Regions from separate parts of the Micromonospora sp. NBC_01392 genome, predicted to be linked through region 2. Evidence: riboswitches for the same ligand, from Rfam matches in the RefSeq annotation. Region 2 holds a riboswitch; the other holds the start of a gene.
What was found. Region 2 has a riboswitch for thiamine pyrophosphate ahead of thiE (thiamine phosphate synthase). Riboswitches for the same ligand answer to the same signal wherever they lie in the genome.
Positions count from the first base shown of each region.

Region 1: another riboswitch for thiamine pyrophosphate. It lies ahead of OG767_RS25270 (ECF transporter S component); the one in region 2 lies ahead of thiE (thiamine phosphate synthase).

Region 1 covers NZ_CP109549.1:5,847,550-5,851,187, forward strand. Annotated here, with positions in the region: gene OG767_RS25255 (DUF6328 family protein) at 1-448, opposite strand, end outside; gene OG767_RS25260 (sugar isomerase domain-containing protein) at 540-1,289, opposite strand; gene OG767_RS25265 (alpha/beta fold hydrolase) at 1,286-2,122, opposite strand; TPP riboswitch at 2,199-2,305, shown strand; gene OG767_RS25270 (ECF transporter S component) at 2,378-2,968, shown strand; gene OG767_RS25275 (ABC transporter ATP-binding protein) at 3,064-3,638, shown strand, end outside.
Region 2 covers NZ_CP109549.1:6,496,290-6,499,927, forward strand. Annotated here, with positions in the region: gene OG767_RS28275 (thiazole synthase) at 1-261, opposite strand, end outside; gene thiS (sulfur carrier protein ThiS) at 267-467, opposite strand; gene thiO (glycine oxidase ThiO) at 458-1,588, opposite strand; gene thiE (thiamine phosphate synthase) at 1,582-2,208, opposite strand; TPP riboswitch at 2,203-2,314, opposite strand; gene OG767_RS28295 (DUF559 domain-containing protein) at 2,433-3,353, shown strand; gene OG767_RS28300 (aldo/keto reductase) at 3,543-3,638, opposite strand, start outside.

The DNA.
Region 1 (3,638 bases), 650 kb from region 2:
CCCAGTTGCGGCGGGCAAACGGCAGGATCACCCAGAACGTCAGGAACCAGAGCCCGGTGACGGCGCTGAGCACGAACGCGATCGGCCGGGGCAGCACGAAGTCGGTGATCAGCAGCACCGCGCTGACCATCGCGATCAGCATGAAGAACAGGCCGCCGGTGGCCATCCGGTGGGAGAAGCGGACCAGTTCCGGCTTGCGCCCCTGCCGGAACAGCGCCCGGTGGAACGCGACCGGCGAGATGATCATCGCGGTGGCCGCGGCGGCGGCCAGCAACGCCACGATGTAGACGTCACGCTGGAACTCGGTGGTCCGGGTGAACCCGTTGCTGAACGGCAGCGTCAGCAAGAAGGCGAAGAGGATCTGCACGCCGGTCTGCGCGACGCGCAGCTCCTGCAACAGGTCGGCGAAGTTGCGCTGCCAGCGCTGCTTCTCGGATTCCTTGGACACTCGTGAACCTCCGGGGAAGACGGCACGGCCGGCGGGTGAACACCCGCCGGCAGCAGCGCCTGTGCCCGATTCGGGCGCTCGCGAAACCGGCTCACGATCCCCGGCGGATCCGTCCCGCGTACCGGGCTTCCAGGTCGGCGTTGTGCTCGTCGCCGCCGGTGATGTTGGCGGACAGGTAGACCGGCGGCCGCTCCCCCGCCGCCACCAGCCGGGCCACCACCTCGACAGTGATCTGCTGGGCCAGCAGCGCGGCGGTGATCGACGAGACTGCGCCGACCGCGCCGCCGCCGGGCAACGGCAGCGTGGCGTCGCCGTACGGGGCGCCGTTGTCCAGCACCACGTCGGCGAAGTCGGCCAGCTTCCGCCCGGACGGGTGCCGCGAGGTCATCCGCGCCGAGTGCCGTGCGGAGGTGATCGCCACCAGCCCGTGCCCGCGCTGCTTCACGATCGACGCGAACTCGACCATCGCCCCGTTCACGCCCGAGTTGGAGGCGAGCACGAACACGTCCGGCGGCCGGACCGGGGCCAGCTCGTAGAGCCGGTGCGCCACCGCCGGCTCGCGTTCCAGCTTCGGGCCGAGCACGTCGGCCGACTCGCCGCCGTGCAGGACCAGGTCGCGCAGCGCGATGCGGTTGGTGGGCACCAGCCCGCCGGCGCGGCCGGCGATCTCCATGGCGAGCGCCTCGGAGTGCCCGGTGCCGAACGCGTGCACCACCCCGTCGGCACGGAGCGCCGCCACGATCAGATCGGCCGCCTCGGCCACGTTCGCCCGCTGCTCGGTGGCCACCCGCTGCATCGTCGACGTGACCGTCGCCAGGTACGCCTCGGCGCTCACCGTCATGCCTCCTCCGTCCCTCGGACCCGGGCCAGGACCGCCTCGGCCAGCGGACCCGGGGCCTCGTCCGGGATCCAGTGGCTGACGCCGGACAGGGTCACCAACCGGTAGTCGCCGGTGACGTGTCCCGCGCACGCCTCGGCGGCGGTCCGGCCGACCGCCACGTCCTTGTCGCTCCACACGTACGTGGTCGGCACCGCCACCGGGCCGACCGCCTTCATGTCCGACCCGCTCATCGCGCGGTACCAGTTCAGCGCCGCGGTGAGCGCCCCCGGCTCCCGCATCGGGTCGGCGTACCGGGCGACGGTGGCCGCGTCGCCGACGCCGCGCAGCAGCCGGCGCAGCGCGGCGCCGTGCAGCGCCAGCAGCACCTTCTCCGCCTTGCCCGGCATCCGGAACAGCGCCATGTAGGCGGACTTGGCCTTCTGCCGGGGATCGTTGGCGAGCGCGTGGCCCATCGCGGCCGGGTGCGGCACCGACACCGCGGTCAGCGTCCGCACCCGCTCCGGGTGCGCCGCCGCCAGGCCCCAGGCCACGATCGCGCCCCAGTCGTGGCCGACCAGGTGCGCGGCGGTCACCCCGAGCGCGTCCAGCACGGCCGTCGCGTCGGCCACCAGCTCCGGAATCCGGTACGCCTCGACCGCCGCCGGCCGCGCGCCGGGCGAGTAGCCGCGCTGGTCGAGCGCGTACGTGCGCAGCCCGGCGGCGTGCAGCGCGGGCGTCACCGCGTCCCACTCGCCGGCGTGCTGCGGAAAGCCGTGCAGCAGCAGGACGGGGTCGCCGCCCTCGGGGCCGCCGGTGCGTACCTCGAACGTCAGATTTCGCGCCTCGACCTGCATGATCGCCAGCCTACCGACAGTCGCCCTGCTGGGCCCGGCCCCGACGTCGGTGCTAGCGTCTGCGACGAGACAACTTCACATCCGACAGGGGAGCGCACAGCGCTGAGAGTGCGGGCCGGTGCCCGCAGACCCTCGAACCTGATCTGGGTAATGCCAGCGCAGGGAGTTCGGTCGACCTCCAGCCGCGTCGACGTCCGGCATTCCGGGCGCGGCGTGCGTCTTCTCCTGGTTCCTCACCACGAACTGGGAGCCACCATGAACCACACCGACAGCAACCGCTGGCGTACCGTCGACATCGTCGTCGCCTCGGTCATCGCCGTCGCCTTCGGCGTCGTCTTCTGGGCCTGGGGCCTGCTCTGGAGCGCCACCGACGCGGCGTTCGCGTTCTTTCCGCCGGCGCAGGCGGTGCTCTACGGCGTGTGGCTGATCCCGGCGGTGCTCGCCGGCCTGATCATCCGCAAGCCGGGCGCCGCGCTCTACTGCGAGACGGTGGCCGCGATCGTCTCCGCGCTGCTGGGCAGCCAGTGGGCGGGCATCGTGATCCTCCAGGGCCTGATGCAGGGCATCGGCGCGGAGTTGGCGTTCGCCGCGTTCCGCTACCGCTCGTTCAAGCTGCCGGTGGCGGTGCTGGCCGGCGCGCTGACCGGCCTGGGCGCGGCGATCTTCGACTTCGTCTACTGGAACAAGGCGTACGAGCTGACCTCCTACCGCATCCCGTACGCGCTCATCACGATCGTCAGCGCCACGATCGTCGCCGGCTTCGGCGCGTGGGTGCTCACCCGCGCGCTGGCCAACACCGGCGTCCTGGACCGCTTCCCCGCCGGCCGCGACCGAGCCCTGGTCTGAGGGGTCCCGCCGTTGATCAAGGAGTTCGCGTCGGCGGCGGGCGGTTTCCCTGACGCAAACTCCTTGATCAACGAGGCTGGGGAGGGGGTGGCGCGGTGAGCGGGGTGGTTCTGCGGGGGTTCGGGTGGCGGCACGGGGGACGGAGACGCTGGGCGGTGCGCGGGGTTGACCTGCGGGTCGAGAGCGGGGAGCGGGTGCTGCTGCTCGGGGCCTCCGGTGCCGGGAAGAGCACGCTGCTGGCGGCGCTGGCCGGGCTGCTGCCGGAGGACTCCGGCGAGCAGGAGGGCACCGTCGAGATCGACGGGCTGGACCCGCGCAAGGCGCGCGAACGCGTCGGCGTGGTGTTCCAGGACCCGGAGACCCAGCTCGTGATGGCCCGCTCCGGCGACGACGTCGCGTTCGGGCTGGAGAACCGCGGCGTGCCGGCCGAGGAGATCTGGCCCCGGGTCGACGAGGCGCTGCGCCGGGTCGGCTTCCCCTACCACCGGGACCGCCCGACCGCCGCGCTCAGCGGCGGCGAGCAACAGCGGCTGGCCCTCGCCGGGGCGCTCGCGCTGCGGCCGGGGCTGCTGCTGCTCGACGAGCCGACCGCCAACCTCGACCCGGCCGGCGCCGCGCTGATCCGCCGGGCGGTCGCGGACGCGCTCGACCCGGACACCACGCTGATCCT
Region 2 (3,638 bases):
GGCCAGGTGCGCCGTCTTCACCGCCTCCACCGCGGTCCGGCAGCCGGCCGTGTTCGGCAGCAGCCGTACCCCGCACTGCTCCAGCAGGTCGAGCAGCCCGCCCGCGCCACCCGGCGTGGTGTCGACCCGACGCAGCGCCAGCGTCACCACGTCCGTGCCGGACGCCCGGACCGCCGCCTCCAGCACGTCCAGGCTGGCCGCGCCGCCGGTGCCGAGCACCAGCCGGGAGCCGACCGGCACGCCGCCGATCTCCAGGGACATCCCGGTCACCCGCCCTGCGCGGCGCTGAGCACCTCGACGCGGTCGCCGTCGCGCAGCACGCTCGCCGGCCAGCCGCCGCGCGGCACCACCTCGCCGTTGACCGCGACCGCGAGGCCGCGCTGCTGACCGGTGACCGCGCGGACCACCTCGACGAGCGTGACGCCGTCGGGCAGCGTCCGCCCGGTGCCGTTGACGATCAGTTCCACGGGCGCTCCTTCGAAAACCGTGCCGGGCTGAAGGGGGCGAGCGCCGGATCCGGCTCGCCGCTGACGATCAGTTCGGTGACCAGGTCGGCGGTGACCGGGGTGAGCACGATGCCGTGCCGGTGGTGCCCGGTGGCGGCGAGCACGCCGGGCCGGCCGGGCAGCGCCCCGATCACCGGCGCGTTGTCCGGCGTGCCCGGGCGCAGCCCGGCGACGGCCTCCACCAACGCGTACTCGGTCAGCTCGGGGACCAGCTCGGCGGCGGCGTGGAGCAGCCGCAGCACACCGCCGACGGTCACCTCGACGTCCGCGCGTTCCTCCACGGTGGCGCCGACCACCACCTCACCGTCGGCCCGGGGCACCAGGTAGACCGGCTCGCCGTCGGCGTACCCCCGGATCACGTGCCGGAAGCCCGGCGGACCGCCGGCGGGCGCGCGGAGCCGCAGCACCTGGCCCTTCACCGGCCGGACCGGCAGCCCGGTCAGCGCCGCCGCGCCGCAGCCGGCCGCGACCACGGTGACCCGCGCGTCCACCTCGGACAGCGTGCCGACCCGCGTCGGCCGGAACGTCACGCCGGCCCGCTCCGCCGCGACCCGCAGCGCGGCGACCAGGCGACGCGGGTCGACCTGGTGGTCGCCGGGCGCGACCGCGCCGCCGCGCACCCGGGTGGCCAGCGCCGGCTCGCGGTCGCGCAGCGCCGACGGGCGCAGCGGCGTGATCGGCAACCCCAACCCTTGCTGGTACGACCACAGCCGCCCCGCCTCGGCCAGGTCGTCGGCGGTGAGCCCGACCACCAGCGTGCCCTCGGTGCGGTGGCCCAGGTCGACGCCGCTCGCCTCGGCCAGCTCGGCGGCGAACGCCGGCCACCGGGCCGCGGACTCGACAAGCAACCCGGTCAGCTCCCGCTCGCCGAAGTACGCCTCGGCGACCGGGGCGAGCATGCCGGCGGCCACCCGCGACGCGCCCGACCCGGGCCGGTCGTCGTACACGCTCACCCGCAGCCCGCGCTGCGCGCACCGCCACGCGATCGCCAGCCCCACCGGCCCCGCCCCCACCACCCCCACCTCGGAAAGGACGGGCCCCCTGTTAACGCATTCGGTAGAGGAATGTGCCCCGCTCAACACGTCAGCGCCCGGAGCAGCTCGGCGGTGGCGCGCGCCGGGTCGGCCGCCGAGCTGAGCGCCCCGACCACCGCCACCCCGTACGCCCCGGCCGCCCGCAGCGCCGGCACCGCCGCGGCGGTCACCCCGCCGATGGCGATCACCGGCACGGTCACCGCGTCGGAGACCGCGCGTACCCCGTCCGGGCCGATCGGCGCGGGCAGCCCCGGCTTCGTGGTGGTGGCGTGGCAGGGGCCCACGCCCAGGTAGCTCGCTCCGGCGGCGACCGCGGCCCGGGCGGTGCCCGGCTCCCGGGCGGTCGCGCCGAGCATCGCGTCGACGCCGAGCACCCGGCGGGCGGCGGCCACCGGCAGGTCGTCCGCCCCGACGTGGCCACCGGCCGCGCCCACCGCGAGCGCCACGTGCAACCGGTCGTTGACCAGGCAGCACGTGCCGTACGGCCGGCACGCCTCGACCACCCGGCGGGCCAGCTCGTACGCCTCCCGGTCGGTGGCGTCGTCCGTCACGCGTACCTGCACGACGAGTTCGGCGCGGCCCACCGGCAGGGCGGCACGCAGCACGCCGAGCGGATCCCGCCCCGGTCGGGTGTCGGTGATGAGATGTAGTCGTCCCAGGGACGGCACGGCAACGCTCCTCCCTGCGCCGGCATTACCCGGATCAGGTTCAACGGTCGGGGGCTGTCAGCCCCCCTCTCAGCCCGGTCCACACCGGGCTCCCGTGGGTCACTTGCGGCCTACCGTACGACGCCTCCCCGCCGTACGGAAGACCGGGTGAGTTTTTTCCCAGGACCGCACCACCCGGCGGACCGGGACGGCGGGTGACCGGCGAGTGACGACACGCTGCCTGGATGTCCGTTCCCGCGCGTGTCCCGCCCTGCCTGGCGAGCCTGCCGTTCCGGGGCAGCCGTGCCGTCTCCGAAGGGCTACTCACCTGGACGATGCTCCGCGGGCCGACGTGGGTCCGCCTGCTGCCGGACGTGTACGTGCACCGGCACGGATACCGTGTCGACGACCACCGGATGTGGTGCGAGGCGGTGGCGTTGCGCCTGCCGCCAGGTGCCGTGCTGGCGGGACGGAGCGCCGCCTGGTTGTTCGGCGCGGAGGTGCTCAGCCGTGACGCGCCGGTGACCGTGCTACTGCCGACAGCCGTCCGGCTGCGCCCGCACCCGCGGTTGACGGTCGTGAGGTCGCCACTACCCGACGAGGACCGCACCCGGTTCGCCGGGTTGCCGGTCACCACCGCGCTGCGTACCGCGTTCGACCTCGGTCGGCTGGGTCCCCGGGCGGAGGCGCTGGTCGCCGTGGACGCGTTACTGCGTCGCCGGGTGGTGAAGCTGTCCGCGCTGCGTGACTACGCCGAAGCCCGGTCCGGCTGGCCGGGTGCGCCACTGCTGCGTGAGGTCTTGACGCTGGCTGAACCGTTGAGCGAGTCCCCGATGGAGACCCGCCTGCGGTTGCTCCTCCTCGACGCCGGCATCGGCCCGCTCACCGCGCAGCACGAGATACGCGCGGCCGGGCGCTTCGTGGCCCGGGTGGATCTGGCCTGTCCGGTGCTCCGCCTCGCGATCGAGTACGACGGCGACCACCACCGCGAGCGGGCGCACTTCCGGCGTGATGTGGCACGTCTCAACGCGCTCCGTGCGGCTGGCTGGGTCGTGCTCCGGTTCACCGCCGACGACGTGCTGCGCCGTCCCGACGCCACCGTCGCCCTGGTCCGCCAGGCCCTCGCGGAGCGCCGCGCCCCCACACCACCCCACGGACACCCATAGCCCGGTACTGGCGGCGAGTGGAACGTCATAGGTGTCAAAAAGGCCGTGAGACACCCATGACGTTCCACTCCTGGGGAACGCTGGCTTCGGGTGGAACACCACGGGTGTCTGGCGGGGTGGTCGGTGGGGGCAGGCGGGAGGGGCGAGGGCGAGGGGCGAGGGCAGGGGCGGGGTGAGGGGCGGGGCGCGTCAGAGGAGGGCGTCGAGGGCGTCCAGGTCCTCGTCAGTGGGCTGCCAGGTGCCCGCGTCGGCGTTGGCGCGTACCTGGTCCGGAGTGGTCGCGCC